3 regions of the Microbacterium hominis genome follow, and region 1 is predicted to be linked to each of the others. Evidence: predicted binding sites of a transcription regulator. Region 1 holds the regulator's gene; each other region holds the start of a gene.
What was found. The regulator LexA, encoded in region 1, represses DNA repair genes until DNA is damaged. The targets are predictions, from matches to a motif close to TCGAACANNTGTTCGA.
Positions count from the first base shown of each region.

Region 2: the regulator LexA is predicted to act here: its motif matches at 1,378-1,393, upstream of HQM25_RS02755 (DmpA family aminopeptidase).
Region 3: the regulator LexA is predicted to act here: its motif matches at 3,668-3,683, upstream of HQM25_RS13305 (DUF222 domain-containing protein).

Region 1 is NZ_CP054038.1:2,360,672-2,370,977, reverse strand. It holds gene metE (5-methyltetrahydropteroyltriglutamate--homocysteine S-methyltransferase) at 1-1,761, shown strand, start outside; gene HQM25_RS10780 (hypothetical protein) at 1,758-3,179, opposite strand; gene lexA (transcriptional repressor LexA) at 3,230-3,910, opposite strand; gene HQM25_RS10770 (LysM peptidoglycan-binding domain-containing protein) at 4,167-4,529, shown strand; gene HQM25_RS10765 (histidinol-phosphate transaminase) at 4,567-5,661, shown strand; gene hisB (imidazoleglycerol-phosphate dehydratase HisB) at 5,658-6,266, shown strand; gene hisH (imidazole glycerol phosphate synthase subunit HisH) at 6,263-6,913, shown strand; gene priA (bifunctional 1-(5-phosphoribosyl)-5-((5-phosphoribosylamino)methylideneamino)imidazole-4-carboxamide isomerase/phosphoribosylanthranilate isomerase PriA) at 6,968-7,714, shown strand; gene HQM25_RS10745 (SseB family protein) at 7,698-8,492, shown strand; gene HQM25_RS10740 (pyridoxal phosphate-dependent decarboxylase family protein) at 8,567-9,958, shown strand; gene HQM25_RS10735 (DUF1844 domain-containing protein) at 9,995-10,306, opposite strand, start outside.
Region 2 is NZ_CP054038.1:624,474-634,779, reverse strand. It holds gene HQM25_RS02760 (APC family permease) at 1-1,351, opposite strand, end outside; gene HQM25_RS02755 (DmpA family aminopeptidase) at 1,477-2,643, shown strand; gene HQM25_RS02750 (PucR family transcriptional regulator) at 2,632-4,218, opposite strand; gene HQM25_RS02745 (CoA-acylating methylmalonate-semialdehyde dehydrogenase) at 4,385-5,947, shown strand; gene HQM25_RS02740 (aspartate aminotransferase family protein) at 5,967-7,337, shown strand; gene HQM25_RS02735 (transferase) at 7,462-7,869, shown strand; gene HQM25_RS02730 (thermonuclease family protein) at 7,919-8,500, shown strand; gene HQM25_RS02725 (DUF1304 domain-containing protein) at 8,530-8,928, opposite strand; gene HQM25_RS02720 (LysR family substrate-binding domain-containing protein) at 8,964-9,695, shown strand; gene HQM25_RS02715 (CHAT domain-containing protein) at 9,949-10,306, opposite strand, start outside.
Region 3 is NZ_CP054038.1:2,926,153-2,936,458, reverse strand. It holds gene HQM25_RS13310 (cell wall-binding repeat-containing protein) at 1-3,471, opposite strand, end outside; gene HQM25_RS13305 (DUF222 domain-containing protein) at 3,712-5,298, shown strand; gene HQM25_RS13300 (sugar transferase) at 5,949-7,598, opposite strand; gene HQM25_RS13290 (polysaccharide biosynthesis tyrosine autokinase) at 7,761-9,413, opposite strand; gene HQM25_RS13285 (low molecular weight phosphatase family protein) at 9,485-10,096, opposite strand; gene HQM25_RS13280 (CPBP family intramembrane glutamic endopeptidase) at 10,132-10,306, shown strand, end outside.

The sequences.
Region 1 (10,306 bases):
ACGCGTCTGGGCGACGTGGTGGCGGCCTATCGCGACCTGCTCCGCGCGCTGCGGGCGGCGGGCGCCGAATGGGTGCAGCTGGACGAGCCGGCGCTGGTGAGCGAGAGCCTGCCCGCCGGGCCCGGCGCGCTCGCCGCTGCCGCGGACCGGGCCTACGCGGAGCTGGGCGGCCACGCGGACCGGCCCGCGATCCTCGTCTCCGCCGGCTACGCGCAGCTGTCGCCCGAGGGCTGGCGCGCGCTGGCCGCGGCGCCCATCGAGGCGATCGCCCTCGACCTCACGCGCGGCGATGTGCCCGAGCAGGTGGCCGGCCTCGAGGGGAAGACCCTCGTCGGCGGCGTGATCGACGGGCGCAACATCTGGCGCGGCGACCTCGACCTCGCCTGGCAGAAGCTCGAGCGCCTGTCGGCGCGGGGTGCGGCATCCATCGCCGTCGGCACCTCGACGTCGCTGCAGCACGTTCCGCACGACGTCAGCGGTGAGACCGACCTCGATCCGCGACTGGTGACCTGGCTCGCGTTCGCCGACCAGAAGACGGAGCAGGTCGTCACGCTCGCCCGCGGACTGCGCGACGGGCGCGACGCCATCGCTCTCGAGCTCGCGGCGGCGGCCGCCGCGCTCGCGGACCGCGCGAGCGCTCCGGGGGTGCATGACGGAGCGGTGCGTCCGCGCACCGCGTCGCTCGCTGCGGCCGACTTCGCGCGCACCGACTACGAGACCCGCGCGCAGGCGCAGGATGCGGCGCTGGGGCTCCCGGTGCTGCCGACCACGACGATCGGCTCGTTCCCCCAGACCGGGGACATCCGGCGCGCCCGCGCGCGCTTCTCCCGCGGCGAGCTCGCCGCCGACCAGTACGACAGCTTCCTCCGCGACGAGATCGCCCGCGTCGTGGCGCTGCAGGAGGACCTCGGTCTCGACGTGCTCGTGCACGGCGAGGCGGAGCGCAACGACATGGTGCAGTACTTCGCGGAGAACCTCGACGGCTTCGCGGTCACCCGCAACGGGTGGGTCCAGTCCTACGGCTCGCGCGCGACGCGTCCGTCCATCCTGTGGGGCGACGTGTCGCGGCCCGCGCCGATCACCGTCGGCTGGTCGACCTACGCGCAGTCACTGACAGACAAGCCCATGAAGGGCATGCTCACCGGTCCGGTCACGATCCTCGCGTGGTCGTTCGTGCGCGACGACCAGGCGCTGGCCGAGACCGCGAACCAGGTGGCCCTCGCGCTGCGCGACGAGCTCGCCGATCTCGAGGCCGCCGGCATCGGCGTGATCCAGGTCGATGAGCCGGCGCTGCGGGAGCTCCTCCCGCTGAAGCGGGCGGACCAGCCGGCTTACCTGGCGTGGTCGGTCGACTCCTTCCGGCTGGCGACTTCGGGTGTGTCGCCGCAGACGCAGGTGCACACCCACCTGTGCTATTCGGAGTTCGACGTGGTGATCGACGCCATCGCCGCCCTCGACGCGGATGTCACCTCCATCGAGGCGGCCCGCAGCCGCGGCGAGGTGATCGGCGACATCGCGCGCTCGGGATTCGCCGCGGGGGTCGGCCCCGGCGTCTACGACATCCACTCGCCGCGGGTGCCGTCCGTCGACGAGGTCGGGGCCCTGCTCGACCGCGCGGTGGCCGATCTGCCGCTGCGCCGCGTCTGGGTCAATCCCGACTGCGGGCTCAAGACGCGTGGCTACGACGAGACCGTGGCCTCGCTGCGCAACCTCGTGACCGCCGCGCGGGCCGGTCGCGAGAAGGTGGGCGCGCCGGTCTAGGTCGCCGCCGTCTCCCGGTCGGATGCCGCGGCCTCGGGTTCGCCCGGATCCGCGGCGTCCGACCGCTCGTCGGGGCGTCGCTGCAGCAGTTCGGTGACCCACCACGCGAGGAGCCACACGACCAGCACGAGGAACACGTCGCCGAGCGAGAGGGGACGCAGCAGCAGCAGCCACACGACCCCCAGCACACCGAGCGCGATGCGCACGAGCAGTCGCTGGGCGTAGAGCCAGGCGCCGACGGAGCTGGTGTCGACGCCGCGTCGCTGCGCCGCGCCGCGCAGGCCCGCGTTCACCGAGGCGACCGCCGCGCGCGATGCGCGGGCCCCGCGCCAGCGGCCCGACATCCACGCGATCACCGCGATGATCGCGCCGATGAGCATCAGGACGACCGCCGTGTCGCGCATGGCGTTCGTGATCTGGTCGTACACCGACGCCAGGGCGGACGCCGAGACGCCGAGGGCGGGCGCGCTCAGCTGCAGCACACTGCCGGCGATGGCCAGGCCCACGGCCAGCACGGCACTGCCCAGGGCGATCCCGACCCCGGTTCCGAGCACCGCGGTCGACCGGCGCCGGGCGATCAGGATGCCGACGAGGAACAGGGCGAGGGCCACCACCGGGAGCCACCACCCGACGGCGACCGCGATGTTGTAGACCGTCCCCACGACGATGAGCGCGTCGCTCTGGGCCACCACGATGGTGCGGTCGATGACGGGGATCGACGAGGCGAAGCCGACGCCGCTGTCGACGAGACGCTGTTTGACCTCTTCGATGACGGGAGCGAGCTGGATGCCGAGCTCGCCGTCGGCGCCGATGACGACGGCCCCTTCGGCGGTGCCGCCGGCTGCCACCGCCGCGAGCGATCGATGGCTGGCGCGAAGTGCCGTCTCCCAGACGTCGGAGAACGCGTCGGACTGCACGAGGCGGATGACGGTGGTGTCCACGAGCCCCTGCAGGCCCTGAGCGGCCGGTGCGCGCAGCAGGTCGAGCGCCGCCAGCGCCCGCGGGGGCAGGTCGAGGTTCTGCAGGCCGTCGAAGAGGTCGTCGGTGATCCCCTCGAGGTCGAGCGATTCGTCGATGGCGGCCGTCACCTGATCGGCCACGAGCATCTGCACGTCGGCATCGTCGGCCAGCGGCGCGAACGTCTCGATGAAGCGCGTCTCGTCGACGAGCTCCACCCGTGCCCACGCGGCGACGATCGACACCGGCACCAGGATCGTGGCGATCACGATGCACAGCGCTGACAGGAACGCGCGCCAGCGCCCGCGGGGCCGCTCCGCGGGCGGCGCGGGTGCGAGGTCGGGGAGAACGGCGGTGCTCTGGGTGGCGCGCAGTCGGTCGTTCTCGGCCTCGAGTTCGGCGAGGCGGGCGCGCAGCGCCTGCGCGTCGGGGTCGACGGGGGGCCCGGCATCGGCAGTCATGACTCCCCTTATAGCGGGTCGCGGCGACCCGCCGGTAGCGCCCGCGCCGCTCAGACCGTGCGCAGCACGGCCACGACCTTGCCGAGCACGACCGCCTCGTCGCCGAGGATCGGCTCGAACGCGGAGTTGCGGGGGAGGAGCCAGGTGTGGCCGTCGCGCTGGCGGAAGGTCTTCACCGTCGCCTCGCCGTCGAGCATCGCGGCCACGATGTCGCCGTTGTCAGCCGTGGCCTGCGTGCGGACGACGACCCAGTCGCCGTCGCAGATGGCCGCGTCGATCATCGACTCGCCGCTGACCTTGAGCATGAACAGGTCGCCCTTGCCGACCAGCTGCCGCGGGAGCGGGAAGATCTCCTCGATCTGCTGATCGGCGGTGATGGGCACGCCGGCGGCGATCCGGCCCACGAGCGGCACGAGCGCGGCGTCGCCCACGCTCGGCGCGGTGTCGGCCGGGTTCTCGGCGGCGGTGCCGGGAAGGTCGATGAGCACCTCCATCGCCCGTGTCTTGCCCGGGTCGCGCCGGAGGTAGCCGCTGAGCTCGAGCTGGTTGAGCTGGTGGGTCACGCTCGAGAGCGACTTCAGGCCGACGGCGTCGCCGATCTCGCGCATGCTCGGCGGGTAGCCGTGCCGTGCGATAGAGCGCTGGATCACCTCGAGGATCGCGAGCTGCTTGTCGCTGAGGCTCTTGCGGCGCCGGGTCTGGGGCCTCTCGCGCCCGGTCGACTCGCTCATGTCGGCTCCCGTCTCGCCGCCCGACGGGCAGCGGTCTTCGAATGTCGGAGGCCCGTGGTGGGGTGTCCGTATCGAAACCGTATCCGGTTCACCGCCCGCGCGGGCGCATGTTATCCCGCGTGTCGCTTCGACAGAAGCGGTTCGGTTCCGATCGTTGACAGGTTCCAGCATCGAAGATAGATTCGGAAAAGAGATTCGCATCCGGCGCACCCGGCCGTTCGGCGGGTGCGAATCTCTTCCCGGCCTTGGAGGAGACATGACCGCTCTCAGCCCCGTTCTCACCGCCCCGACCGTCCCGTCGGCGACCCGGCTCCGCCTCACCGTCCGAGGCCGGCGCGTGCTCGCCGCCCTCGCCGCCCTGCCCGCCGTGGCGGTGCTGTGCGCGGTCGTCCTCGGGGGCGGCGCCGCACTCGCGTCCCGCGATGCCGGGGCGCCCGTCGGCTCCTTCGAGACGGTGATCGTCGAGTCCGGCGACACGCTGTGGGCGATCGCGCAGCAGGTCGCCCCCGCCGCCGACCCGCGCGACGTGGTCGACGACCTGGTGCGGCTGAACGCCCTCGACGGCGTCTCGCTCCAGGCCGGTCAGCGCCTCGCGATCCCCGCGGAGTACTCCCACTGATCCACCGGCCGCGGTCCGGGCCCCACCGCGCCCTACCATGGGACAGGTGACCGTTCGCCTCGACGACCTCCCCCTCCGCGACGACCTCCGCGGAAAGAAGCCCTACGGCGCTCCGCAGGCTCCGTTGCCCATCGCCCTGAACGTCAACGAGAACACGCATCCGGTGCCGCAGGAGGTCGCCGACGACATCCTCGACTCGATCGCTCTCGCGCTGCGCGACGTGAACCGGTACCCCGACCGCGAGTTCACCGCCCTGCGGGAGGGCTTCGCCGACTACCTCGGCCACGGACTCACGCGGGAGCAGATCTGGGCCGCCAACGGCTCGAACGAGGTGCTCCAGCACGTGCTGCAGGCGTTCGCCGGTCCAGGACGCACGGCGTTCGGGTTTACACCCACGTACTCGATGTACCCGCTGCTCACGCGCGGCACCGGAGCGACGTGGATCGCGGGCGAGCGTGGGGCCGACTTCTCGGTCGATGCGTCCTCCGCGGCATCCCAGGTGGCCGACGCGGCACCCGATGTGGTGTTCCTGTGCGCGCCCAACAACCCGACCGGCACCCCGATGGGGCTCGACGTGATCGAAGCCGTCTACGACGCGACCCTGGGAATCGTGGTCGTCGACGAGGCCTACCAGGAGTTCGCTCCGCGCGACGAGCGCTCCGCGCTCACGCTTCTTCCCGGGCGCGAGCGGCTCGTCGTCTCGCGCACCATGAGCAAGGCCTTCGCCTTCGCGGGTGCGCGCGTGGGCTATCTCGCGGCCGACCCCGCGCTCGTGGACGCGCTCCGACTCGTGCGGCTGCCGTATCACCTCAGCTCGCTCACGCAGGCGGCGGCGGGCGCCGCCCTCCGCCACGCCCCCACCATGCTGCGCATGGTCGACGAGATCGTCGATCAGCGCGATCGCATCTCGGCCACGCTCGAGGCGCTCGGGTACGTCGCCTACGAATCGTGGACCAACTTCGTGCTGTTCGGCGGCGTCGACAACCCGGCCCGCACGTGGCAGGAGCTCTATGACCGGGGCGTGCTCATCCGCGACGTCGGCATCCCGCACCACCTGCGGGTGTCGGCAGGGACCGAGCAGGAGACCACCGCGTTCCTGGACGCGCTCGCGTCGATAGACTCGGCCGCATGACCGCCACGCACCGCACCGCGTCGATCCGGCGTGCCACGAGCGAGTCGACGGTCGAGCTGGAGCTCGATCTCGACGGAACGGGCCGGAGCCGCATCGACAGCAGCGTGCCGTTCTTCGACCACATGCTGACGGCGTTCGCCAAGCACTCGCTGACCGACCTCACGGTGCGCGCTTCGGGCGACACCGACATCGACGCGCACCACACGGTCGAGGACATCTCGATCGTGCTGGGCCAGGCGATCCGCGAGGCGCTCGGCGACAAGTCGGGCATCTCGCGCTACGGCGATGCCCTGGTCCCGCTCGACGAGGCGCTCGCGCAGGCCGTCGTCGACATCAGCGGCCGCCCCTACCTCGTGCACACCGGCGAGCCGGAAGGCTTCGAGCACCACCTCATCGGCGGCCACTTCACGGGATCGCTGGTGCGGCACACCTTCGAGGCGATCTCCTACAACGCCGCTCTCACGGTGCATGTGCGCGTGCTGTCGGGCCGCGACCCCCACCACATCGCCGAGGCCGAGTACAAGGCGTTCGCGCGGGCGTTCCGGCAGGCCAAGGCGCTCGACCCTCTGGTCGATGGCATCCCGAGCACCAAGGGCGCCCTGTGACCTCGAAGCCGCTCGTGGCCGTGCTGGACTACGGCTCGGGCAATGTCCACTCGGCCGTCAAGGCCCTCGCCGCCGCCGGAGCCGACGCACGGCTGACGGCGGACCGCGGCCTCGTGCGCGACGCCGACGGGCTCGTCGTGCCCGGCGTCGGCGCGTTCCGCGCCGTGATGGATGCCCTCCGGGCCAGCCGCGGCGACGAAATGATCGGACGTCGTCTGGCCGGTGGTCGTCCCGTGCTGGGCATCTGCGTGGGCATGCAGGTGCTCTTCGAGCACGGCGTCGAACGTGGCGCCGACACGGTCGGGCTCGGCGAGTGGCCCGGCGCCGTCACCGAACTCGACAACCCCGTGCTGCCGCACATGGGCTGGAACACCGTCGCGCCCGGAGAGGGCTCGCGGCTGTTCCGGGGCATCGAGGACGAGCGGTTCTACTTCGTCCACTCCTACGGCGCCCAGCAGTGGACGCTCGACGTCATCCCGCCCTTCCCGCAGCCCGCCGTGACCTGGTGCACCTACGGCGAGCCGTTCATCGCCGCCGTCGAGAACGGACCGCTGTCGGCGACGCAGTTCCACCCCGAGAAATCGGGGGAGGCGGGCATCCGGCTGCTCGCGAATTGGATCGACGGCCTCGGCAGGGCTACCCTCTGAGATCGTGCCATCTCCGGGAGCGCGGGCTCCCGTGATCTCGCCACCCGAGGAGCCATGAACGATTTCGCGTCTACGCCCACGCTGACCCTCCTGCCCGCCGTCGACGTCGCCGACGGCAAGGCCGTCCGCCTCACGCAGGGCGAAGCCGGAACGGAGACCAGTTACGGCGACCCGGTCGACGCGGCCGGCGAGTGGGCCCGCCAGGGCGCCGAGTGGATCCACCTCGTCGACCTGGATGCCGCCTTCGGCCGCGGCAGCAACGCGGCGATCATGCGCAAGGTGATCCGTCAGTACAAGAACGTCCAGATCGAGCTCTCGGGCGGGATCCGCGACGACCGCTCGCTGGAGGCCGCGCTGGAAAGCGGCGCCGCGCGCGTGAATCTCGGCACGGCGGCGCTGGAGAACCCCGAGTGGGCTGCCGACGTCATCGGCCGCTACGGCGAGGCCATCGCCGTCGGCCTCGACGTGCGGGGCACGACGCTCGCCGCACGTGGCTGGACCCGCGAGGGCGGCGACCTGTGGACCGTGCTCGACCGGCTCGAGGCCGCCGGCTGCAGCCGCTACGTCGTCACCGACGTGACCAAGGACGGCACGCTGCAGGGCCCGAACCTCGAACTGCTGCGGCAGATGACCGCCCGCACGCCCAAGCCTGTGGTCGCCTCGGGCGGGATCTCGAGCCTCGACGACATCGCGGCGCTGCGCGAGCTCGTCCCGCTGGGCGTCGAGGGCGCGATTGTGGGCAAGGCCCTCTATGCGGGCGCCTTCACGCTCGCCGAGGCCCTGGATGTCGCCGGACGCTGAGACGCCGGAACCCCCTGCCGGCCCCCACCACCACGGCGACTCCGCCGGGGTTCCGTGGGAGGGCCGCAGCTTCCAGGCGAACCCGCACGCCGGCGATGACGGCTCGGCCGACCCCGCGCTCGCCGCGGCGCTGCGCGCCTTCCGCGCCGGCGAGGTCGGCCAGGACGCCGTCGTCGACGCCTACCGGTCCGCGCGCCTGCTGATTCCCCTCGTCGCAGAGAAGGGCGATGAGGGCGTCGGCCCGCACGGCCTGGCGGTCGACAAGACGCAGGAGCTGTCGATCGTCACGGTGGCCGCGCCCGACGGGCGTCGCGTGCTGCCCGTCTTCAGCGACGTGGCGTCGATGAGCCGCTGGGATGCCGCGGCGCGGCCGATTCCCGCCGACGGCATGCGCACGGCGCTGGCCGCCTCGAGCGACGACACCGATCTCATCGTGCTCGACCCGGGGTCGCCGACAGAGTTCGTGCTGCGCCGCCCCGCGGTCTGGGCGATCGCGCAGGGGCAGCGGTGGGAGCCCAGCTTCGCCTCTCCCGAGGTGTACGCGGGTCTTCAGGCGAGCATCGGGGGAGAGCTGGCCGTGCTCGACCTCTCCGTCGGCCCCGGCGACCCGACGGCGCGCCTGCGGGGTCCGGAGCTGATCGTGCGCCTCCACCTCATCGACGGGCTCGAGAAGGACGCGCTCGACGCCGTGCTGACGCGCCTGGCCACGCGCTGGGCCGCCGACGACCGCATCGCGGTGCTCGTGGACTCGCTGGAGGTCAAGCTGGTCCGCGCCTGATCGGCGCCGCGCTGCGGCATCCACCCCTTGCATGCTCTTGCGAGAGGGCGGAGGATGCCCGCGGGGGTGGGTCGATGGACGAGGCGACCGAACGCGAGCGGATGCGGGCCGCACTGGCGCGGGCGCAGCGCCACGCGGACGACTGGCTCGACACGCTGGCCGAGCGGGCGATCCGCCCCGATGTCGGCATCGAGGGGATGCCGGCACGCGTGGATTCCGTGCTGCCGGCGTCGGGGCGGGAGGCGGCCGCGGTCATCGACGAGCTGGCCGCCGCCGTGGAACCCGGCCTCATGGCGATGGGCTCGCCGCGGTTCTACGGGCTGGTGATCGGCGGAGCGCATCCCGCGGCCCTCGCCGCGGACTGGCTGGTGTCGGCATGGGACCAGAACACCGGGTCGCGCCGCACGGCACCGGGGACGGCGGCGATCGAGGAGGTCGCGGGGGAGTGGCTCCTCGAGCTGCTCGGCCTGCCGGAGGGGAGTGCCGTGGGCTTCACCACCGGCGCCACCAGCGCGAACCTGTCGTGTCTGGTGACCGGCCGCGATACCGTGCTGCGCCGCCGCGGACACGACGTCGCGGTCGCAGGCCTCGCGGGCGCTCCGCGGCTGCGCTTCCTCGCCGGCGACGCGGTCCACAGCTCCGTGGTGCTGGCCGGGCGGATCGCCGGCATGGGGGCGCCCCAGCGCGTCGGCGGCGACGAGCAAGGGCGCATCGATGTCGCGGGGCTCGAGCGGGCCCTTGCGGCCGACCCCGACGCGCCGACCGTGGTCGCCCTCCAAGCCGGCGACGTGCACTCGGGCGCGTTCGACGGCTTCGAGGCGGCGATCGGCCTGGCCCGCGCCGCGGGGGCGTGGGTGCACGTCGACGGGGCGTTCGGGCTGTGGGCGGCGGCCTCGCCGCGCCATGCCCACCTGGTCGCCGGAATGGACGGCGCCGACTCGTGGGCGACCGACGCCCACAAGACCCTCAACGTGCCGTACGACTGCGGCGTCGCGGTCGTGCGCGACCGGGCCGCGATGGCCGCATCGCTGGGCGTGCAGGCCGCCTACCTGCCCGGGGCGAGCGGAGTGCCCGACCCGTGGGATCGGGTGCCGGAGCTGTCGCGTCGCGCGCGCGGCGTGACCGTCTGGGCGGCGCTGCGCGCGCTCGGCCGCGACGGCGTCGCCGGACTGGTCGATGGCCTCGTCGCCGCCGCGACCGACCTGGCAGCGGGGTTCGGTGCGATCCCCGGGATCGATGTGCTCAATGACGTCGTCTTCACCCAGGTGTGCCTGGCGGCGCGCGACGACGCCGAGACGGCTGCGCTCGGGGAGTGGCTGCGCGCGGAGGGCACGGTCTGGGCGTCGTCGTCGATGTGGCACGGTCGCACGATCGTGCGCTTCGCCGTGAGCAACCGCGGCACCGACGCCGAGGCGGTGCGCCGCACGGTCGACGCGGTCGAGCGGGGGGTGCGAGCGCTGCGCTGACGCCGCCGGTCGGGACGGCTGGTCACGCAGAGCCGGTCAGGTGACCGGCCCGGTCCACTTCTCGCCGGGGCCCTTGCCGATCGGGTCGGGGATCGTGGATGCCTCGCGGAATGCCAGCTGGAGCGAACGCAGCCCGTCGCGCAGCGACCGCGCGTGCATGTCGCTGATCTCGGGGGCACCGGCGGTGATGAGGCCGGCGAGGGCGTTGATGAGCTTTCGCGCCTCGTCGAGGTCGGTCTGGTGGGCGGGGTCGTCGGCGAGGCCGACCTTGACCGCGGAAGCGCTCATGAGGTGCACCGCGGCGGTGGTGATGACCTCCACGGCGGGCACGTCGGCGATGTCGCGCGT
Region 2 (10,306 bases), 1.7 Mb from region 1:
GCAGCCAGTTGATCGGCCCGGTGAAGCCGGAGACGATCTCGAAGTTCGCCGTCACGAGGCAGAACGCCACGATGAGTCCGAGCGCGCCGAACGCGGGGGCGACGATGACCCGCCACACGCTGTGCCCTCGGCGGTCCTTCGCGAAGAACGCGACGGCCGAGATGGCGGCGACGGCCTGCGCGAAGATGACACCCGCCACGCCCACGGCGTAGGTCCAGATCGCCAGCTGCAGGTACGGATCGGCGCCCAGCACGGCGGCGACCACGACGGCGAGGGCCGCGAGCGCGGCCATGGCGAAGCTCGCGACGTACGGCGAACCGGTCGCCTGACCGGTGCGGGCGAGCGCCCGCGGCAGCAGACCCTCGCGGCCGAGCGAGAAGAGGTAGCGGCTCGTGGCGTTGTGGAACGCGAGCACGCAGGCGAAGAAGCTCGTCACGATGAGGACCTGCATCGCCACTCCGGCCCATGCGCCGAGGTACTGGTCGCCGGCGATGAACACCATCTCGGTGAAGTCGTCGGACTGCGCGAGCGCGAGGACGCCGTCGATGCCGAAGGCGTAGGTGAGGATCCAGAACGTGAACGCGTAGAACACGCCGAGGAACGCGACAGCGATGTAGGTGGCGCGCGGCACCGTCTTCTCCGGGCGATGAGCCTCCTCCGCGTAGATCGCGGTGCCCTCGAATCCGAGGAAGGCGCCGAAGGCGATCACGATGAGGGCGGCCACGCCCGGGGCGCCGAACACGGCGGCCGGAGAGAACGGGAGGGCGCTGGCGGGCTCCGGGCCACCGGTGATGAGGATCGCGACCGTGAGGATGAGGAGGATGAGCACCTCGGCGCCCAGCAGCACGGCCAGCACCTTGGCTCCGACGTCGATCTTGCGGGCGCCGAGCAGCGCGACCACCCCGACCGAGGCGAGCGCCCACACCCACCACGGCACGTCGAGGCCGAGCAGGTTGACGGCGGTGAGCTGCGCGAAGAAGCCGATGAAGCCGTAGAAGGCGATCGCGAGCACGGCGTAGGCGAGCACCGTCACGAAGGCGATGCCGATGCCCGCGGGCTTGCCGAGGCCCTTGCCGACGTACGCGTAGAACGCGCCGGCGTTGCGCACGTGCGTCGACATGGCCGTGAACCCGAGTGCGAAGAGGATGAGCACCACGGCGGCGAAGATCATCGCTCCGGGGGCGCCGATGCCGCCGAGGCGGAAGGCGGCCGGCGCTGCGCTGACGACGACGGTGAGCGGCGCGGCCGCGGAGACGACGAAGAAGACGATGTCCCACACCCTGAGGCGTCCCGACGCGAGCGTCGTCCCTGTCGTGGTGGCGTCGAGCACGCCCTTGGTCGACGTTGTCATGTGTCCTCCCGGATCGCTGAGCGTTTCTGAACAGTCATTCAAAGTGCATCTGTCCCTGTTCGTCAAGAGGTGTTATGTTGCCAACACCCAAATCGTGACACTTGTTCAAAGAAGAGGAGTACGCCGTGAGCGAGACCCGCCCCCGCGCCCGCGATCTCGGGATTCCGCTCGACGGCACCCCCGGCCCCCACAACGCCCTCACCGACGTTCCCGGGGTGGAGATCGGGTACACGACGCTCATCGACGGCGAGCCGGGAGCGGAGCGCGTCGCCCGCACCGGCGTCACGGCGATCCTCCCCCGCGGTCGCGCCGGGGCCGGCATCCCGTGTGCCGCAGGCACGTCCTCCTTCAACGGCAACGGCGAGATGACCGGGCGCGCGTGGATCGACGAGGCCGGCTCCTTCTCGACCCCCATCGCGATCACGAACTCCCACGCCGTCGGCGCCGTGCACCGCGGGGTCGACCAGTGGATGGACCGCCACCACCCCGAGATCTCCGCTCAGTGGATGCTGCCCGTGGTCGCCGAGACGTGGGACGGGTACCTCAACCAGATCAACGGAGACCACGTCACGAGCGGCCACGCGATCGCCGCGCTGGATGCCGCCCGTTCCGGGCCTGTCGCCGAGGGCAACGTCGGCGGGGGCACCGGCATGAACTGCTACAGCTTCAAGGGCGGCTCGGGCACCTCCTCCCGCGTCGTGCCCTACGGCGATTCGAGCTATGTCGTCGGCGCATTCGTGCAGGCGAACTTCGGGTCGCGCGAGGAGCTGTCGGTGGCGGGGAGGCGACTCGGCCCCGATTCGGCCGCGCCCGCGCCGATCGAGGACATCGCGTGGTTCCTCCGCGACGGGGAGCGCGCGCGCTCCGTGCCGGGCGCCGGAAGCGTGATCGTCGTCATCGGCACCGATGCTCCGCTGCTGCCCGGGCAGTGCGCGGCGCTGGCCCGCCGGGTTCCGCTGGGCCTGGCCCGCACCGGCACGACCGGCAGCCACTTCTCCGGCGACATCTTCCTCGCCTTCTCGACGGCGAACACCGGCGCGCTGGTCTCGCGCATGGATGAGGCCCGCGAGCTGGACTCCCTCTCGTTCGTGCCGTGGGGCCGCATCGACCCGTTCTACACGGCCACCGTGCAGGCGGTCGAAGAAGCGGTCCTCAACGCGCTCGTCGCCGCCGAGGACATGGCGGGACGTGAGGATCACGTCAGCTACGCGCTCCCCCACGACGAAGTGCGCGCCGCGTTCCGCACCGCCGTACCGGCCGGCGCCGCTGCGCTCGCCGACTCAGCGGCCTGAGGCGCGCCGCACGAGCAGCGCGATGTGCAGTGCGGTCTGCGTCTCGCCGTCGTCGAGGTCGACGCCCAGCAGTTCCTCGATGAGGGCGATGCGCTGGTAGAACACCGACCGGGACAGATGCGAGGCGGATGCCGCGGCCGTGCGGTTTCCGGGATGGGCGAGCATCGCCTCCAGCACGTCGAGCAGGTCGCCCGAGCGCTGGAGGTCGTGCACGATGAGCGGCGCCAGCATGCGTTCGCCGTGCTCGAGCACGCGATGGTCATCGCGCAGCGCGGTGACGAGCTGAACGAGCGGGCGCGCTTCCACACGGCGCAGGTGCGGCCCGCGTCCGCCGCGGCGGCCGCGGCCGCGCGCCAGGTCGACGGCCTCGTGCAGCGACAGCAGCGCCGCGTCGACGTCGTCGGCTGCGCGGCCCACCGACAGCGTCACGCGGTCGGGGTCGGTGGAGCCATCGAGCACCGCACGCGCGAAGGCGCGGGCCGCGTCGTCGTCGAACGTCGCTCGGGCAGGGAGTGAGAGCAGGATCGTGGCCGCGGGTGCGGTGACGCCTTCGGGGGCCGATCCCACCAGCACGCGGCCCTGCAGGGCGCGTGCCGCCGCCTCGACCACGTCGGCCGGCGCTGCGGCCCCGGTGAGCACGAGTCCGTGGAGGGTCGCGTTGTGCAACGGGATGCCGGCGGCTTCCAGCCGTGCGGCGGCGCCGGCGATTCCGGCGAATCGCCCGCTCAGCAGCCCGTCGACGAGGCGTCGCCTGCCGATCCGGCCCCATTCATCGGCGTCGCCGTCGGCCAGCCGCCCGACGGCGAGGGCGATGGCAGCCTGCTCGAGCACGGCGGTGCGGCCGGCGGGGTGGGCGGGCCCGGGCAGGGCGATGAGGTTCCCCCAGCGGATGCCGCGCGCCTCGACCGGAACGATGCGCCAGTCCTCGGCGGTGGGCGCCACCCCGCGCTCGTGACGCTGCTGCGCGCGGCGATGGGCCGAGCGCGAGCGGAGCTCCCATTCGTGGAAGAGCTCCTCGTCGAGCGCGAGCGGGACCTCGGCAGCGACCACCTCGTGGGCGAGGTTCTCCAGGATCACCGGCGCCGCGAGGGTCTGCGCCAGCTGGTGCACGATGAAGTCCGCCGGTGCGCCGCGCAGGGCGAGCGCGGTGAACCGCTCACGCACTTCGTCGCGAGCGCGCAGAGCGTCGGTCTGACCGGCGATGATGTGGCGATGGACCGCCTCGGTGAGGGCGACGAACTTCACCTCGCGGTGCAGCACGATCAGGGCCAGCCCGAACTCGACGGCGGCGTCGTGGACGACCGCGGGCACGTAGCGGTAATGGGTCCCGAGTTCGAGCACGAGCCCGGCAAGACCTGCGTCGACCAGCTCCGCGATGAAGCGGCGAAGCTCTGCGGGTTCGGCGGGCCACGCCGATCCCGTCGAGAGCAGGAGCTCCCCTCCGTCGAGCAGGCGCGCGACGCCCGCACTGTCGGAGACGTGCAGCCAGCGCACGCGTGTCTCGAGCGCGCCGTCACCGACCAGCACCTCGGGCACACCCTCCACGACCTGGTCCAGCGCGATGACCTCGCGCACGGTCGGGAGCGTCTCGTGCGTCGCACGACCGATCAGACGATTCGTCCGTTTTGCGTCATCTTCGCGACGTTCGGGCACCACGTCGCCTTTCTCTTCCTTGCGAAACTGGGACTCACACAGCCTACGTGATTCCCACACGATCTGTCCGAGACCGAAAGGACGCTCCATGAGCACTGCCGAGGCCACCGCCATCGCCGCCACCGATTCGCCTGTCCACGGGGAGGTGCGGGTGATTTCGCATTGGGTGGATGGTGCGGAGGTCCCTTCCTCGAGCGGGCGGACGGCGCCGGTGTTCAACCCGGCGACCGGTGCCGTTCAGGCACACGTCGCCCTCGCCGATCAGGCCGAGATCGATGCGGCGCTCGCATCGGCCGAGCGCGGGTTCGCGGTGTGGAGCTCCTGGTCGATCGCGAAGCGGCAGGGTGTGCTGTTCGCGTTCCGTGAGCTGCTGAACGCGCGCAAGGGCGAGCTCGCTCAGATCATCACCGCGGAGCACGGCAAGGTGCTGTCGGACGCGATGGGGGAGATCGCCCGCGGGCAGGAGGTCGTGGAGCTCGCGACCGGGTTCCCGCACCTGATCAAGGGCGCCTATTCGGAGAACGCGTCCACCGGTGTGGACGTGTACTCGATCAAGCAGCCCCTCGGCGTGGTCGGGATCATCTCCCCGTTCAACTTCCCCGCGATGGTGCCGATGTGGTTCTTCCCGATCGCGATGGCAGCCGGCAACGCGGTGGTCCTCAAGCCCAGTGAGAAGGACCCGTCGGCGGCGCTGTGGCTCGCGGCCCTGTGGAAGGAAGCCGGGCTCCCCGATGGGGTGTTCACGGTGCTCCAGGGCGACAAGCTCGCCGTCGACGGGCTGCTCACCTCGCCGGTCGTGCAGTCGATCTCGTTCGTCGGGTCGACCCCGATCGCGCAGTACATCTACGAGACCGCCAGCAAGCACGGCAAGCGCGTGCAGGCCCTCGGCGGTGCGAAGAACCACATGCTCGTGCTCCCCGACGCCGACCTCGACCTCGTCGCCGACCAGGCCGTCAACGCCGGCTACGGCGCCGCCGGCGAACGCTGCATGGCCATCTCGGTCGTGCTCGCCGTCGAACCGGTCGCGGACGAGCTGATCGCGAAGATCTCCGAGCGGATCGGCAAGCTCCGCATCGGCAATGGTGCCGGGGTGGACGGTGTAGAGCCCGACATGGGTCCGCTGATCACCGACGTCCACCGCGACAAGGTCGCCTCCTACGTCGACATCGCCGAGCAGGACGGGGCGACCGTCGTCGTCGACGGCCGCGGGTACACCGTCGACGGGCACGAGGACGGATTCTTCTTCGGCCCCACCCTGCTGGACCGGGTCCCCACCACCAGCCGCGCCTACACCGAGGAGATCTTCGGGCCGGTGCTGTCGGTCGTCCGCGTGGAGTCCTACGACGAGGGCCTCGACCTCATCAACTCCGGCCAGTTCGGCAACGGCACCGCGATCTTCACCAACGACGGTGGCGCTGCCCGCCGGTTCCAGAACGAGGTCCAGGTCGGCATGATCGGCATCAACGTGCCCATCCCCGTCCCCGTCGCGTACCACTCCTTCGGCGGCTGGAAGCAGTCCCTGTTCGGCGACGCGAAGGCCTACGGCGTGCACGGCTTCGACTTCTTCACCCGCGAGAAGGCCATCACCGCCCGCTGGCTCGACCCCGCCACCCACGGCGGCATCAACCTCGGCTTCCCCCAGAACCACTGATCCCCGCGGAGACCTCGACATGACCGACACACTCCTCACCGGCATCGCGCCCGACCTCGACGCCGACGCGCGGGTGCGCGCCGACGACCGTGGACACGTGTTCCACTCCTGGAGCGCGCAGGCCCTCATCGATCCGCTCCCCGTCGCCGGCGGCGACGGCGCGACCTTCTGGGACTATCAGGGACAGAGCTACCTCGACTTCTCGTCGCAGCTGGTCAACCTGAACCTCGGCCACCAGCATCCCGATCTGGTGCGCGCCATCCAGGATCAGGCCGGTCGCCTGGCGACGATCCAGCCCTCGATGGCCAACGACGCGCGCGGCGACCTCGCCCGCCGCATCGCGGGCGTGGCCGGTGACGGGTTCCAGAAGGTCTTCTTCACCAACGGCGGCGCCGACGCCAACGAGAACGCCGTGCGCATGGCGCGCCTGGTGACCGGTCGCCGCAAGGTGCTGTCGGCATACCGCAGCTACCACGGCAACACCACCACGGCGATCTCGCTCACCGGCGACCCGCGCCGCTGGCCGAACGAGCCGGCCGACGGCTCGGTCGCGCACTTCTTCGGACCGTACCCGTACCGCTCGGCGTTCCACGCGACCACGCCCGAGGAGGAGACCGAGCGCGCCCTCGCCCACCTCGAGCAGACCATCGTGCTCGAGGGCGCGTCGACGATCGCGGCGATCATCCTCGAGACGATCGTGGGCACCAACGGTGTGCTCATCCCCCCGCCCGGCTACCTCGCCGGGGTGCGGGAGCTGTGCGACCGCTACGGCATCGTCTACATCGCCGACGAGGTGATGGTCGGCTTCGGCCGCGTCGGGGAGTGGTTCGCGTTCCAGGCCTTCGACGTGCAGCCCGACCTCATCACCTTCGCCAAGGGCGTGAACTCGGGGTACGTGCCGCTGGGCGGCGTGGTCATCTCCGACCGGATCGCGGCCCACTTCGACACCGTCGCCTTCCCCGGCGGGCTGACGTACTCGGGCCATCCGCTCGCGTGCGCCGCGGGCGTGGCGACGTTCGAGGTGTTCGAGCGCGACGGCATCCTCGAGCGGGTGCGCGACCTCGGCGACCGCGTCGTCGCCCCCAAGCTCGCCGAGATCGCGCAGCGGCACCCGTCCGTCGGCGACGTGCGGGGCATGGGGCTGTTCTGGGCGATCGAGCTGGTCAAGGACCGCGAGACGCGCGAGGCGCTCGTCCCCTTCAACGCGAGCGGAGCGGATGCCGCCCCCGTCGCGGCGGTCGCCGCGGCGTGCAAGCGCGACGGACTGTGGCCGTTCACGCACTTCAACCGCGTGCATGTCGCGCCGCCGCTCGTGATCTCGGAGGACGACCTCGTGCGCGGCCTCGACGTCATCGATCGCGCCCTCTCGATCGCCGACTCCCACCTCTGACGCCCGCGCCGCATCATTCCCGCATCGAATGTGCCGATGCGGGAATGATCGGGCGGGCTTCACCGTTGTTCCTGTACTCAGCGGGTTCCGCGTGCCGCCGGAGGGCGTGCTGCAGGAGGGGACAGTGGGCAAGAACTACATCGACATCGAGAACGACCAGGGTGAGACGCTGCGCTACCGCAAGCACGCCAACGGTCGCGGACTGATCGCGCACGGCGCCAAGGTGCACCCGACGGCGCTGGTCGAAGCTGGAGCGTATGTCGAACCGGGCGTTCAGATCGCCGCCGGCGCCCATGTGGGTCGCGGCGTCTGGGTCGAGGCGGATGCCATGATCGGCCCCGACGCCGAGATCGCGCCGCACGCGCACATCGGGCCGGGAGCCGCCATCGGCGCCCGCGCCAAGATCGGGGTGCGCACGCAGGTGGGCACCGGCGCACGCGTCGCGGTCGGATCGCTGATCGGCGACGACGAGACGATCGCCGACAACGAGCGCGTCGCCACCGACAGGCGAGGGCTGCGCCTGGCGGCCTGATCGATCTGTGCGGCACGGCACGCCCGAGCATCCGGGATATCGTGCCGGTATGAAGCGAGTCGCGTCCGCCGTCGCCGTCGTGCTGGTCGCGATCGCGATCATCGTGGGCGTCATCTGGTATTCGCAGGTCTCCTCGACCGTCGGCGACACCGCCGTCAGCGGCGATGTCCCCTCGTTCGAGGTCACGCTGCCCTCCCCGCCCGCCGACGCGTTCGAGATGACGGTCATGAGCGTGCACGACGGCGACACGCTGCGGGCCGTCGTGGCCACACCCAACGACATCGTCACCACGACCGAATCGACGCGCATCCGTCTGCTCGGCATCGACACCCCGGAGATCTCGCCGGAGCTCGAGTGCTGGGGCGCGGAGGCGACCGACGCCCTCACCGCACTGGCGCCGCCGGGGTCGACCATCATCGTCGCGCCCGACCGCGACCCGTTCGACCAGTACGGCCGCAATCTGCTCTACCTCTGGACCGCCGAGGGCGAGTTCATCAACGCGCGCCTGGTCGCCGACGGCGCCGCGCGCGTGGAGATCTACTCCCCCAACGACCTCCACGAGGAGCTGCTGCGCGGCCTCGAGGCCGACGCGGCTGCGGCCGACCTCGGCCGCTGGGGCGCGTGCAGCTGAGCAGCCTGCGCCCGCTCGCGCCGATCAGGTCACGCGAACAGCATCAGCACGAACCCGATGAGCGGCAGCGTGCCCTGGATGAGGGCCGCGCGCACATACTTCACCCCGGTCGTCACCAGCACGAGGGCCGCGGCGACCATCGATCCGAGGGTGAACAGCACGAGCGTGCGCCCGGCGACGTCGGCGACGGTGCCGTCCGACCCCGCCCAGAACAGCACGACTCCGAGCACCGCTCCGATGGCGAGGAACAGGTTGTAGAAGCCCTGGTTGTAGGCCATCGGACGGGTGATCTCCGCGGCGGTCTGGTCGGCCACGCCGAACCGCTTCCAGATGCGCGGCCGCGTCCACTGCACGGATTCCATGACGAAGACGTACACGTGGAGGATCGCCGCGAGTACGGCGAAGACGGTGGCGAGAATCCCGACCATGTCCGCACCTTAGCGCTCCCGATAGCCTGGTGGGCATGGTGAAGGGCGGCGGTTCGCGATCCCGGTCGGGCGGGGCCAAGGGCAGGCCGTCACCGAAGCAGGCCGCGAAGCGCACGCCGGCGGCGCGCCGCGCGGCACGCCCCGCGCCCTCCCCCGCCGCGCCGCCGCCGCCCGCCGAGCTCTTCCGTCTCGGCGCGATCCCGGGCGCCACGCCCGGCAAGTGGATCGACGCCTGGCGTGAGCGCATGCCCCGCACCGAATTGGTGCTCGCGGCGCTGGCTGTCGCCGACCAGCGCCGCGCCCTCGTCGACGATGAGGTGGATGCCGCCCTCGTGCGCCTTCCGATCGACCGCGAAGATCTGCATGTGATCGCCCTCTACGAGGAGGTGCCGGTGGTCGTGGTGTCCGCCGAGTCGCACCTGTCCCTCGCCGAGGAGCTCGAGCTCGCCGACCTCGCCGGCGAGGTCGTGATCCGCCCGCGCGACGACGTGCTCGCCGTCGAGGTTCCCGGTGGCCTCCCGCCCCGGTTCGATCCGCCCGCCGATACGGCCGAGGCGATCGCGACGGTCGCCACCGGAGTGGGCATCGTCATCGTGCCCATGAGCCTGGCGCGCCTCCATCACCGCAAAGACGTCGTGCACCGGCCGCTGCGGGACGGCCCCGCCTCGTCGGTCGCGCTGGCGTGGGTCGCCGCGCGCACCACGACCGAGGTGGAGGCCTTCGTCGGCATCGTGCGCGGTCGCACCGCCCGCTCCTCGCGCGCCTGAGGGCCGCGGCCCGCGCGCGGACACGGGAAAACGGGGGATGTCGCCGACCTGGGTCTCTGCGACATCCCCCGTGGAACCGACCGCCGAGACCTGCACGCCCCAGACGTGCCCCCAGGGTCTCGCGCCCCCAGTGTCCTGGTCCCCGAACCCGGACTGCTTCCGGTCGTTCCACAGATCAGGAGCACGGCACGGGATGCCTGATACATCGAATCCGAGATCTTCTGAGATTTCTCGCCCGGAGGCCAGGTCGCACTCAGAAACCCGCGCCGTGGGGCTGGAACGGCGCGACGATGCCGGTGCTCTCGGTCGCCGCGGCCAGCGCCTCGGCCGGCTGCGCCCCGGCGGCGAGGCCCGCGTGCATCGCCCCGAGGAGTTCGCACGCGTCGTCATCGGCGACCACGACGGGCGCGGCGACCACGCAGCGGGTGCCCGCGTGCAGCCAGACCCGCGCCATGCCGATGGCCTCCTCGCCCCAGCGCACAGAGGAGCGCCCGACCTCGCACGCCGAGAGCACGACGACGTCGGGAACCTTCTCGACGAGATCGATGTCGTAGCCGAACAGCGTGCCGTCGGCGAGCTCGAGGCCGGAGAAGAGGGCGTTGTCGGCCGCG
Region 3 (10,306 bases), 570 kb from region 1:
GGCATCCCGGGTCACCGCCCCCTGCGTGTAGCGGTCGACCTCGTGCATGACGGCGCTGCTGACGATGGTCGGCCCGCCGAGCACGACGATGCGCTTGGGCGCCAGGCGGCGGAGTTCATCGGCGACCACCTTGGGCAGTGAACCTGCCTGCGTGAGCAGCACCGGGCCGTCGAGGTGACCCGCGGCCGCCGCCCCGGCGAGAGCGTCGGGGAAGTTCATGCCGTTGGCGACATAGGCCACGTCGACGCCCTTCGCGAAGGTCTCCGCCGAGATCGCGGCCGAGGTCTCGAAGCGATTCGCGCCGTAGGTGCGGGTGACGCTGCCTGCGGTGTACTGCCGCGCCTGCGCGAGCACGGTGTTGCTGACCACGCCCGTGCCACCGAGGATCACGATGCGGCCGGGGTCGAGGCGGTCGAGCTCTGTCGCCACCGCGGCCGGGATGCGGTCGCGCTCGGTGAGCAGGATCGGCGCGCCGGCGCTGGCCGCGGCCGCGGCGCCGGAGAGCGCGTCGGGAAAGTCCAGCCCGTACGCCAGGTAGGCCACCTTCACTCCCGGAGCGAACGCCTTCTGCGACACCGCCGCCGAGGTCGCGAACCGATCGGCGCCGGAGGCGCGGGTGACCTGGGTGGGGGTTGGGGTGGGTGTGGGGGTTGGGGTTGGCGTTGTTGTCGGGGTGGGGGTTGGCGTGGGGGTGGGGGTTGGGGTGGGTGTCGGGGTTGGGGTCGGGGTTGGGGTCGGTGTGGGGGTCGGGGTGGCGCCGGCGGGGGAGACGGTGCCGTTCACGCCGGTGCGGGCGGTGCCGGCGGCGAGGGTCACCGAGTCGGCGGCGGCCAGGGTGGACTTGCCCGCCCACCACTGCTCTGCCACGTCTCCGACGGTCTGCTCGTCGACGAAGTCGTCTTCGAAGCCGACCGTGTACGTGCCGGCCGCGAGGTCGAGTTCGTAGGGCGTCGCGCCGGTGCCGGCCGCGTCGAAGCGCGCCTCGGGAAGGCGCACCCACTCCCCATCGAGCTGCTCGTAGACCAGTGCGCTGCCCAGGATGCCGCCGGGTGCGGCATTCACGAATCCTTCGGCGGTGATCGACCCGGCGAGGCTTGCATCGGGGGTGCGGGCGGTGCTCGACGCGTCGAAGGTGTCGCCCGCGCCGACCGTGAAGCTCGTGGAGCCGTCGGCGAAGCGGAGGTACTGGGCGGAGGCGGGGATGCGATTCCAGTCGGCATCCCACGTGTGCGTCAGGAAGGCGATGCGGTAGGTGCCCGGGTGCAGCCCGCTGAATACCACCGGTGTCTGACCATCGGGCCACATCTGGTCGCCATAGAAATTCATGACCTTGCCGTCGATGTCGGTGAGGTACATGCCGAAGCCTTCGCCGGTGCGGGAGAGCAGAGAAGAAGCATCCACGGTCCCTGTCACCGACGCGGCGTAGCCGAGTGCGGCGTCGATACCCGAGACGTTGGCGGTCAAGTTGATCGGAGTGGCATCAGCCAGCGTCTGCGTGTCGTCGTAGTACTCGTGCGCAAGACCGGTCTGAACGTACTGGTCGTCCTGCCAGTAGCCGCCGCCGGAGAACTGAACGTAGGCGTTGCCGGCAGGCACGCCGCTGATCGTGTAGGCGCCGGAATCGGGGTCGATGGTCGACGAGGTGCCGTTGACCCAGTTGCCGTCCTGTGTCACGGCCGAGGCAGACAAGGATTGCCGCCACTCTGCCGGCGCATCGGCGGGGAGTGTGATCGTGCCGGAGATCGTGTACGCGCGGTCGAGCGCGGCGTCGATGCCGGAGATGTCGCTGTCGGTGACGGCCACGAGTGTCGCGGCGTTCCAGTCGCGGGCGTTGTCGTAGTACTCACCGGCGACGCGCGGATCGTTCGACTGGAACGAGACGCGGTAGTTGTCCGGTGCGAGGCCGGAGATTTCGTAGGCGCCGGTTGTGGCATCCACCGTTGCTGATCCGCCTGTGGGGCCGACCTCGGCGGATGCGTTGACGTAGATGTCGGAGAACGCGCTCGCGTCGACGCCGTCGGGCAGGGTGATCGTGCCGCGGATGGTGTGGCCGACGTCGAGGGTCGCGTCGATGCCGGTGGCGGCCGCTGCGGTGACGTCGACCAGGGTGGCGGCGCTGTAGTCGAGGGTGTCGTCGAAGTACTCGGCGATGAGGTTCGGTGTGACGTAGTCGTTGCTGCCGTCGTCGTACCCGGTGGGGGAGAACTGCACCCGGTACTCGCCCGGGGCGAGGCCTCCGAGCACGTACGTGCCGGTGTCGGGGTCGACGCGGGCGTATGCGCTGGAGGTGTCATTCCAGGCCGAGACGCTGAGTCCCTGCATCCACTCGGGGTCTGCGCCCGCGCCGAGGGAGACCGTGCCTTCGATCGAACGGCCGGCTTCGAGCGCCGCGTCGATGCCGGTGACATCGGTGTCGGTGACCGAGACGAGGGTTGCGGAACTCCAGTCGGTCGTGTCGTCGTAGTACTCGCTCACGAGGTTCGGATGGTTCGACTGGAACGAGACACGGTAGTCGCCGGGGGCCAGTCCGGGGATCTCGTATGCACCCGTGGCGGGATCGACGGTGCTCGAGCTTCCGGAGCCGGAGTCGGTCCACGCGTTCACATAGATGTCGCTGTAGGCGCTGGAGTCGACTCCGTCGGGGAGCGTGACCGTGCCTTCGATGGAGCGTCCGCGCTCGAGAGTGGCGTCGATGCCGGTCGCGTCCGCTGCGGTGAGGTCGACGAGCGTGGCGGCGTCGCGGGTGAGGGCGTCGTCGTAGTACTCGCCGATCAGCCGGGACTGGTGGTGTGTTCCGTCGACATCCCACGTGCCAGGCACGGAGAACTCGACGTAGTACCGCCCCGGACTGAGACCGACGACTTCGTAGGCGCCGGTGCCGGCATCCACAAATGCATGGATCGGCACGAAGGTGCCCGACTCGGTGTAGACGAAGGCTTCGGCACCCTGGAGCTCAGCCGGATCTGCGTCCGACCCGACGGTCACGGTGCCGGAGATCGTGCGGCCCATCTCGAGCGCTGCGTCGATGTTCGTCGCGTCGGAGTCGGTCACATCGACGGGCGTCGCCTCGGAGTGGCTGACCGCGTTGTCCCAGTACTCGCTCACCAGGTTGGTCTCGACCCATTCCGTGCCGTCGAAGTGTCCGTTTGCGCGAAAGCTGACGCGGTACTCCCCGGGCTCGAGGCCCTCGATCGAGTAGACGCCGGTCGCCGGGTCGACCTGCGCCCCGGTGCCCCCGGTGTCACTCGACGCGTTGACCCAGATGTTCTCGCCCCACTCGGCGGGGGCCTCGTCGGGGATCGTGACCGTGCCGGAGATCGTGCGGGTTGCCGCGGAGGTGGTGGCGTTGGCGGCGGCGTTCTGCGCCTGCGCGGCGGGGGCGGCGGCGACGGTCAGCGCGGCGACGAGGGCCGCTGCGAGGGCGGTCGCCGTGAATCGGGCAGGGCGGGCGGGCGTAGCTACGCGCATCATTCTTATGTGTTTCCCCAGTAGATGTAGCAGATTGCGTCGATGCCCCGTATTCGACTTCGCGAAACTATCAGTGCAATCTGTGTGAACGGTGATTGTGGATGCCGGCGCTGCGGCGTTGCTCGCGCGATGCTGGTGCGATTCCGGTGCGATTCCTGTCCTCCCCAGAGGGTGGAATCGCTTGACTTCTCCACACGGCTCGAATCTGTGTTCTAATGTCGGAGGCTCATGCCACGATGAGTCATGGATATTTTCACCGAGGCGACCGCGGTCATCGACCGCCTGCGGTCGACGCTCGGTGACGCCGTACGACCCAGCGAGATCGCCGAAGCGCTCACGCGACTCGACCCGGGTGAGCTCATTCGGGTGATGAGCGACCTCACCGCGGGCATCCGCAGCCTCGACTCCGTCCGCACGGTCGCGGCCGGAGTCATCGCCGTGCAATCTACGCGCGACCACGGACATTCCGGCACCGCCCAGGTGCACGGCCACCGCACGCCCGTCACCCTGGTGCAGGAGATCACCGGGGTGAGCCGGGGCGAAGCCGCCAAGCAGGTGCGCTCGGGCAAGGCGGTGCTCGAGACGGCCCTCGCGGGTGGACTGGCGGGAGATGTGGATGCCGCACCCGCCGCACCGGGGGCCGATGGCGGCCCGGGCGATGAGGGTGCCGGGCTCGCGGGGATGCCGGGGGCGCCTGGGGCGGCGGGGGAGCCGGGGGCGCCCGGAGTTGCGGGATTGGCGGGGGTTCCTGGGGCGACGCGGTCGTGGCACGCGCCGGCAGACGATGCGCTCATGACGGGCGTGCTCTCCACCGCCAAGCACGATGCGATCGTCACCGGGCTCGGGGAACCGATCGACGGCGGGTGGGAACCCTGGACTGCCGCCGTCGAACGACTCGTCGAAGAGGCGTCGGTGCGCACCGTCGAAGACCTCGCGCGGTCGGCGCGGGCGATCCGCGACATGCTCGACTCCGAGGGGGCCCTTCGACGCTTCACCGAGCGCTTCGAGCGGCGATCCGTGCGCACTCGCATCGACGATTACGGCCAGACCCACCTTTCAGCCACGCTCGACGACGACGCGGCACTGCTTTGGCGCACGATCATCGACGCGGCGCTGCGGCCTCGGCTGGGTGGCCCACGGTTCGTGGACTCCGAAGAGGCCGCACGCGGCGCGCAGCTCTCCGCCGACCCGCGCACCAACGACCAGCTCGCACACGACCTTCTGGTCGACCTCCTCCGTGCGGGATCGCTCGCCTCGGCCGACGACGTGTTCGGGGCACGCCAGGCCGGCGTGCGCGTCGTCGTCACCGCCCAGACACTCGCCGACCAACGCGTCGCCGAGGGCGGCGCCCGCGGCGCCGACGGGGTGGCGCTCGCCGAAGAGGATGGAACGCCCGTTCCCGCCTGGCTCGCCGCGCAGCGCGCGTGCGATGCCGGAACGACCGAGTTCACCGTCGACACCCACGGCAACCCGCTGTACGTCGGCCGCGAGGCCCGCCTGTTCACCCGGGTGCAGAAGATCGCCCTGGCCGTGCGAGACGGTGGATGCCGCTGGCCCGGGTGCGACCGCCCCTCATCGTTCTGCGAAGCCCACCATTGCGATCCCTGGAGCTCCGGCGGACGTACAGATGTCGATTGCGGCATACTCCTGTGCCGGTTCCATCACATGAACCTCCATCACGGCGGATCGTGGATCACGCGCGACGGCGACGGAGGGTTCCTGCTGCATCGCGTCGGACAAGATCCCGTGCCCATGCCCCCGCGCGGACACCTGCGCTACTTCTTCGGCGAGTACGACCCGCCTCCGCCGCGCTTCCGCCCCGCCGCCTGACCTCCCCGCCGCCTCGGCGCCCCCGGCCTTGGCCCGGCCCCGGGCCCGGCCTTGGCCCTGTGCCGGCGTCGGCATGCGCCTTGGTCCTGCCCCACCCCGCGCTCGGCCCCCAGGCCGCAGCCTCGGCCTGCCTTGGCTCCGCCCGGGCGTCGGCCTGCGACGTGGTTCGCCCGGGCGTCGGCCTGCCTTGGTTCGCCCGGGCGTCGGCCTGCCTTGGCTCCGCCCGGGCGTCGGCCTGCAGCGTGGTTCGCCCGGGGGTCGGCCTGCGGCTTGGTTCTGCCGGGGCGAGGCCTGCGGTGTGGTTCTGCCGGGGCGAGGCCTGCGGTGTGGTTCTGCCGGGGCGAGGCCTGCGGTGTGGTTCTGCCGGGGCGAGGCCCGCGGTGTGGTTCTGCCGGGGCGAGGCCCGCGGTGTGGTTCTGCCGGGGCGAGGGCCTCCGACTTGGTCCTGCCCCACCCCGGCCTTGCGTCCCACCTCGGCGTGGGCCCTGCCCCACCCCGGCCTGGGTCCAACCCCGGCCTCGACTGGGCGGAGTTGGCGGCGGGATCGGGAATGCGGTGCGCTTCGGACAGGTGGTACAGCGCGAGTGCCCTCGGCGCGGGCCTCCCCGGAGGAGCAGGTGCGGTGGTCGTGCGGCTGGTAGGCGTGCGACTCAGTGCGCCGTCTCGCCGGGAACGAGCGCCGCCTTCACGGTCTTCAGCAGAATGCCGACATCGCCGACCAGCGACCAGTTCTCCACGTACGAGAGATCCAGGCGAACCGAATCCTCCCACGACAGCGACGACCGGCCGCTCACCTGCCACAGCCCCGTGATTCCGGGCTTGGCCAAGAAGCGACGATGCACATGATCGGCATACTGGGCCACCTCCGACGGCAGCGGCGGACGCGGACCCACCAGCGACATCGAACCCGCGATCACGTTGAACAGCTGCGGAAGCTCATCGAGCGAGAAGCGCCGCATGACCCGACCCACCGGCGTCACACGCGGATCGTGACGCAACTTGAAGAGCACCTCATTGCCGGCATCCTGCGCTCGATCCGACAGTGCCGGAAGCATCGCCTCCGCCCCATCGACCATCGTGCGGAACTTCAGCATCGTGAACTCGCGCCCCTGATGTCCGACGCGCGACTGGTGGAACAGCACCGGCCCACGACTGGACAGCTTCACGAGCACCGCCAACACCAGAAGAAGCGGCGAGATCGCGATCACCCCGACGACCGACAGCACGATGTCGGTCGCACGCTTCGCCAGCAGCTGACCCCGACTGAACATCGGCGTCTCGACGTGAATGAGCGGCAACCCCGAGACCGGACGCGTATGGATGCGCGGTCCCGCGATATCGGTGATGTTCGGCGCCAGCACCAGATGCTGATGGCCGGCCTCGAGACTCCACGAAATCTGCTTCACCTTGTCAGCCGGCAGATCATCACTGCTGGTCACCGCCACCGTGTCGGCGCCGGTCGCCAGAAGCGCACGATCGACGGCATCCACACTGCCCATGATGGGGATCGCGGTCCCCGGAATCTTGTCGGCCACCCGACCCGACGGCACGCACGCGCCCACCACGTGATAGCCCGCCTGAGGAGTGCGACGCAACTCTCGCGCGATCTGGGCCACGGACTGCAGCGACCCGACCAGCAGCACGCGCGCACTGAAGCGCCCCATCGAGCGCTGCGCGACGAGCCACTGCCGCCACAGCCACCGCTCGAACACGAGAACCGTGATCCCCAGCGGCAGCGCGATGATCAGATACCCGCGCGCCACATCGATGCGCGTGAGGAACGCACCGATCGCGATCAACCCGAACAGCACGATGCTCGCGTGCGCGATGCTCGTGTACTCGCCGATGCCCGTGCCGATCACACGATGATTGCGCGAATCGGTGAGGCTGAGAGCGGCCATCCACGTCGCGATCAGCACCGACGAGAACACCCAGTACGACAGCTCGGTGATGCGCGCATCGGCCCGCATGGTCACATGCGCATTGCCCCACCCGAACCACAGCAGCTGCGTGCCGAACACCGCCCACGTCAGCACGAACAGGTCGCTCAGCCACAGCCGCACCGTGTACTGCTCGCGCCAGCGCGCATTCGCCGGAGCGAACGTGGGAGCGGGGGATGCCGCGGCCGCCGCCTGTGCGATGGGTGGGGGTGCGGGGGCGACCGCGGCATCCATCGGCGCGATGATCGGCGTCGGACCTGAGATCTCCGGGGGCCCGACCAGCGCGGCAGGAACCGCCGCCTCGTGTGTCGGGGCGACCTCGAGAACCTCTCGTTGCGGAGAGAATCCGGCAGTGGTCATGGGCCTACTCACGCCACGACGGGCGATGGTCAGGATCCGCGACTCCCAGTCGTCGCAGCCATGCCGTCGATTACGGGGGAGTGTAATCAGAGCGCTCCCACGGCGCTATGACTCTGAAAGTATTCGGGAAGCCGAATTTTGTTCGGAGTCCCGAAACTCTGGTCAGCGACGCGGCGAGCGACGACCCACGGGCGGCGTGGGCGGCTGCTCGTCGGCATCCATCCCCGGCGCGAGGCCGATCGCGGCCATCGGATCGTCGGCGTCGATCACTGTCGGCTCCTCGCGACGCGATGTCGGCGTGGGCGTGGGCGCTGGCGCGGGTGTGGGCGCCGGTGCCGACGCGGGCCCGGGCGTGGGCGTGGGCGCTGGCGCCGAAGCCGGCTCTGGCACGACCGCGCGGGCGGTGCCCTCGGGACCATACGGGCTCGGAGCATCGTTGCGCTTGCGACCCTTCGCGGGCTCGCCGGTGTATCCGTATCCGTAGCCGTACGTGTAGTACGAGTCGGGGCCGCGCGTGGGAACCATCGACATGACGATGCCGGCGATCTTGGCATCCACCGTCTCGAGCGCGTCCACGGCGCCACCCAGCTGATGCCGACTCGTGCGACCGGTCGCGACCACGATGATCGCGCCGCTCGTGGACTTCGCCAGGATCGCGGCATCCGTCACCGGCAGCAGCGGCGGCGCATCGCACAGCACCACATCGAACTCGCGCTCGAGAGCGTTCAGCAGCGACGACATCTGCTCCGACCCCAGCAGCTCACTCGGGTTGGGCGGAATCTTGCCCGCCGGCAGCACATAGAGGCTCCGCTGACCCCACGGCAGCATCACGTCACCGACGCGCGCGCGACCGATGAGCACATCGGTGAGGCCGGCACCACCCTCGATGCCCAAGTATTCGGCCACCTTCGGCTTGCGCAGATCGGTGTCGATGAGCGCGACCTTCTTGCCGGCATCCGCCAGCGCGATCGCAAGGTTGATCGACGTCGTCGTCTTGCCTTCGCTGGGCACACTCGAGGTGATCACGAAATCCTTGCGACCGCCCATGTCGAGGAACTGCAGATTCGTGCGCAGCGCGCGGAACGACTCGGCACGCGGACTGTGCGGATCGGCGTGCAGGATCAGGGGCCGCGACTTCGCCTTCGGGTCGAACGCGATCGCGCCGATCAGCGGACGATCGGTCACCTGCTCCACATCGCGCGGCGTGCGCACGCGCGTGTCGAGCACGGCCCGCAGCACCGCCGCACCGAGGCCGATCGCGAGCCCCACGAGCGCACCGAGCGCGAGGTTCAACGGAACGTTCGGGCTCGACGGCGACAAAGGCGGCAGCGCATCGTTGACGCGCTCGAGGCGCACCGGACTCGTCTCGGCGCCGTTCGGCGTCTCGAGCGTCTCGACCGCGGTCTTCAGCGACAGCGCGAGCGCGTTGGCGATGTTCGCCGCCTGCACCGGATCGGTGTCGGTGACGGTGATCGTGATCAGGGTCGTGTTCAAAGCGGCGGATGCCGACACCTGGGCGCTCAGGTCGACCGCCGTGGTGCCGAGCTCGAGCTCGGCGATCACCGGATTCATGACGATCGGCGTCTCGACGAGATTCGTATACGTCTGCACGCGCGACTGCGTGAAGTTGGACCCCTGCTGCAGCTCGCTGATCGTGGAGCTGGCCTGCGTCGACACGAACACCGTGCTCTGGGCCTCGTACTCGGGCGTGCGCGTGAGCGACCAGGCCGCCGCGAGCCCCACCCCGAGCAGGGTCGCAACGAGGATGATGACCCAGTTCTTCCGAAGGATCCGGATGTAATCGGTGAGCTCCATGTCGCCTCTCGTGAAGTCTGGCGCAGCCGGGGCCATCATGCCACAGCGGTTTGACAGGCTTGTTTCGCCCGTCAGCGACCGGGCGCGGCGGGCGAAGCCGTGAGCCACAGCACGCGCACCACCTCGACCACGGCGGGCAGCAGCTGCGCCGCGGACTGCTGATAGACCTCCCACGGCTTGCGATACGGGTCGATCACGTCGTCCTCTTCGGGGGCCGACGGCGCGGGCGCGAGCCCCCGCTGCGACGCCGCGGCCACACCCACCATGCGCACGCGAGCCCGCGGATCGTCACCGCCCTCGGAGGCCGCGGCCAGCAGCATCCGATCTCCCATCGCCGCCGTGATGCGCGCGAATTCACGCACCGTGAACGTCTGGCGCATGCGCGACGGGGCGAGCTCGGCCACCGCGCGACGATGCTTGCGCGTCATCGTCAGGATGAGATCCGGCGAGACCAGGTCGGCCTCGGTGAGAAAGCGCGAGCGATGCGCGGCCGAAAGCTCCGCCGAAACGCCCAGGTGCTGGGCGAGATGGGCGGCCTCCACCGTCATCGGGACCGCGTCGAGCCCGCGCGTGCCGGCGCTGGTCACCGTGGGATGCAGGGGCGCGAGCCGCGTCTGCAGCAGCTGCGCCGCCAGAGGAGAGCGGCAGATATTGCCGGTGCAGACCGTCAGCAGCTCGAACAATGGGTGCCTCCGCAGGGTCGATGTAACGTGGGCGGGTGCTCGACCAGCCTAGTGACGCCGCAGACGACCGCGCGCCCGGCCGTGCCGCATCCGGTGCGCCCGAGGGCGCGGATGCCGCCGGGTCGCCTGCCCCCGCCAGTGCGCCCGAGGCTGTGACCCGTGCAGCCGAACCCGAGACCGGAGCGGCCGCGGCCGTGACCAGAGCGGCCG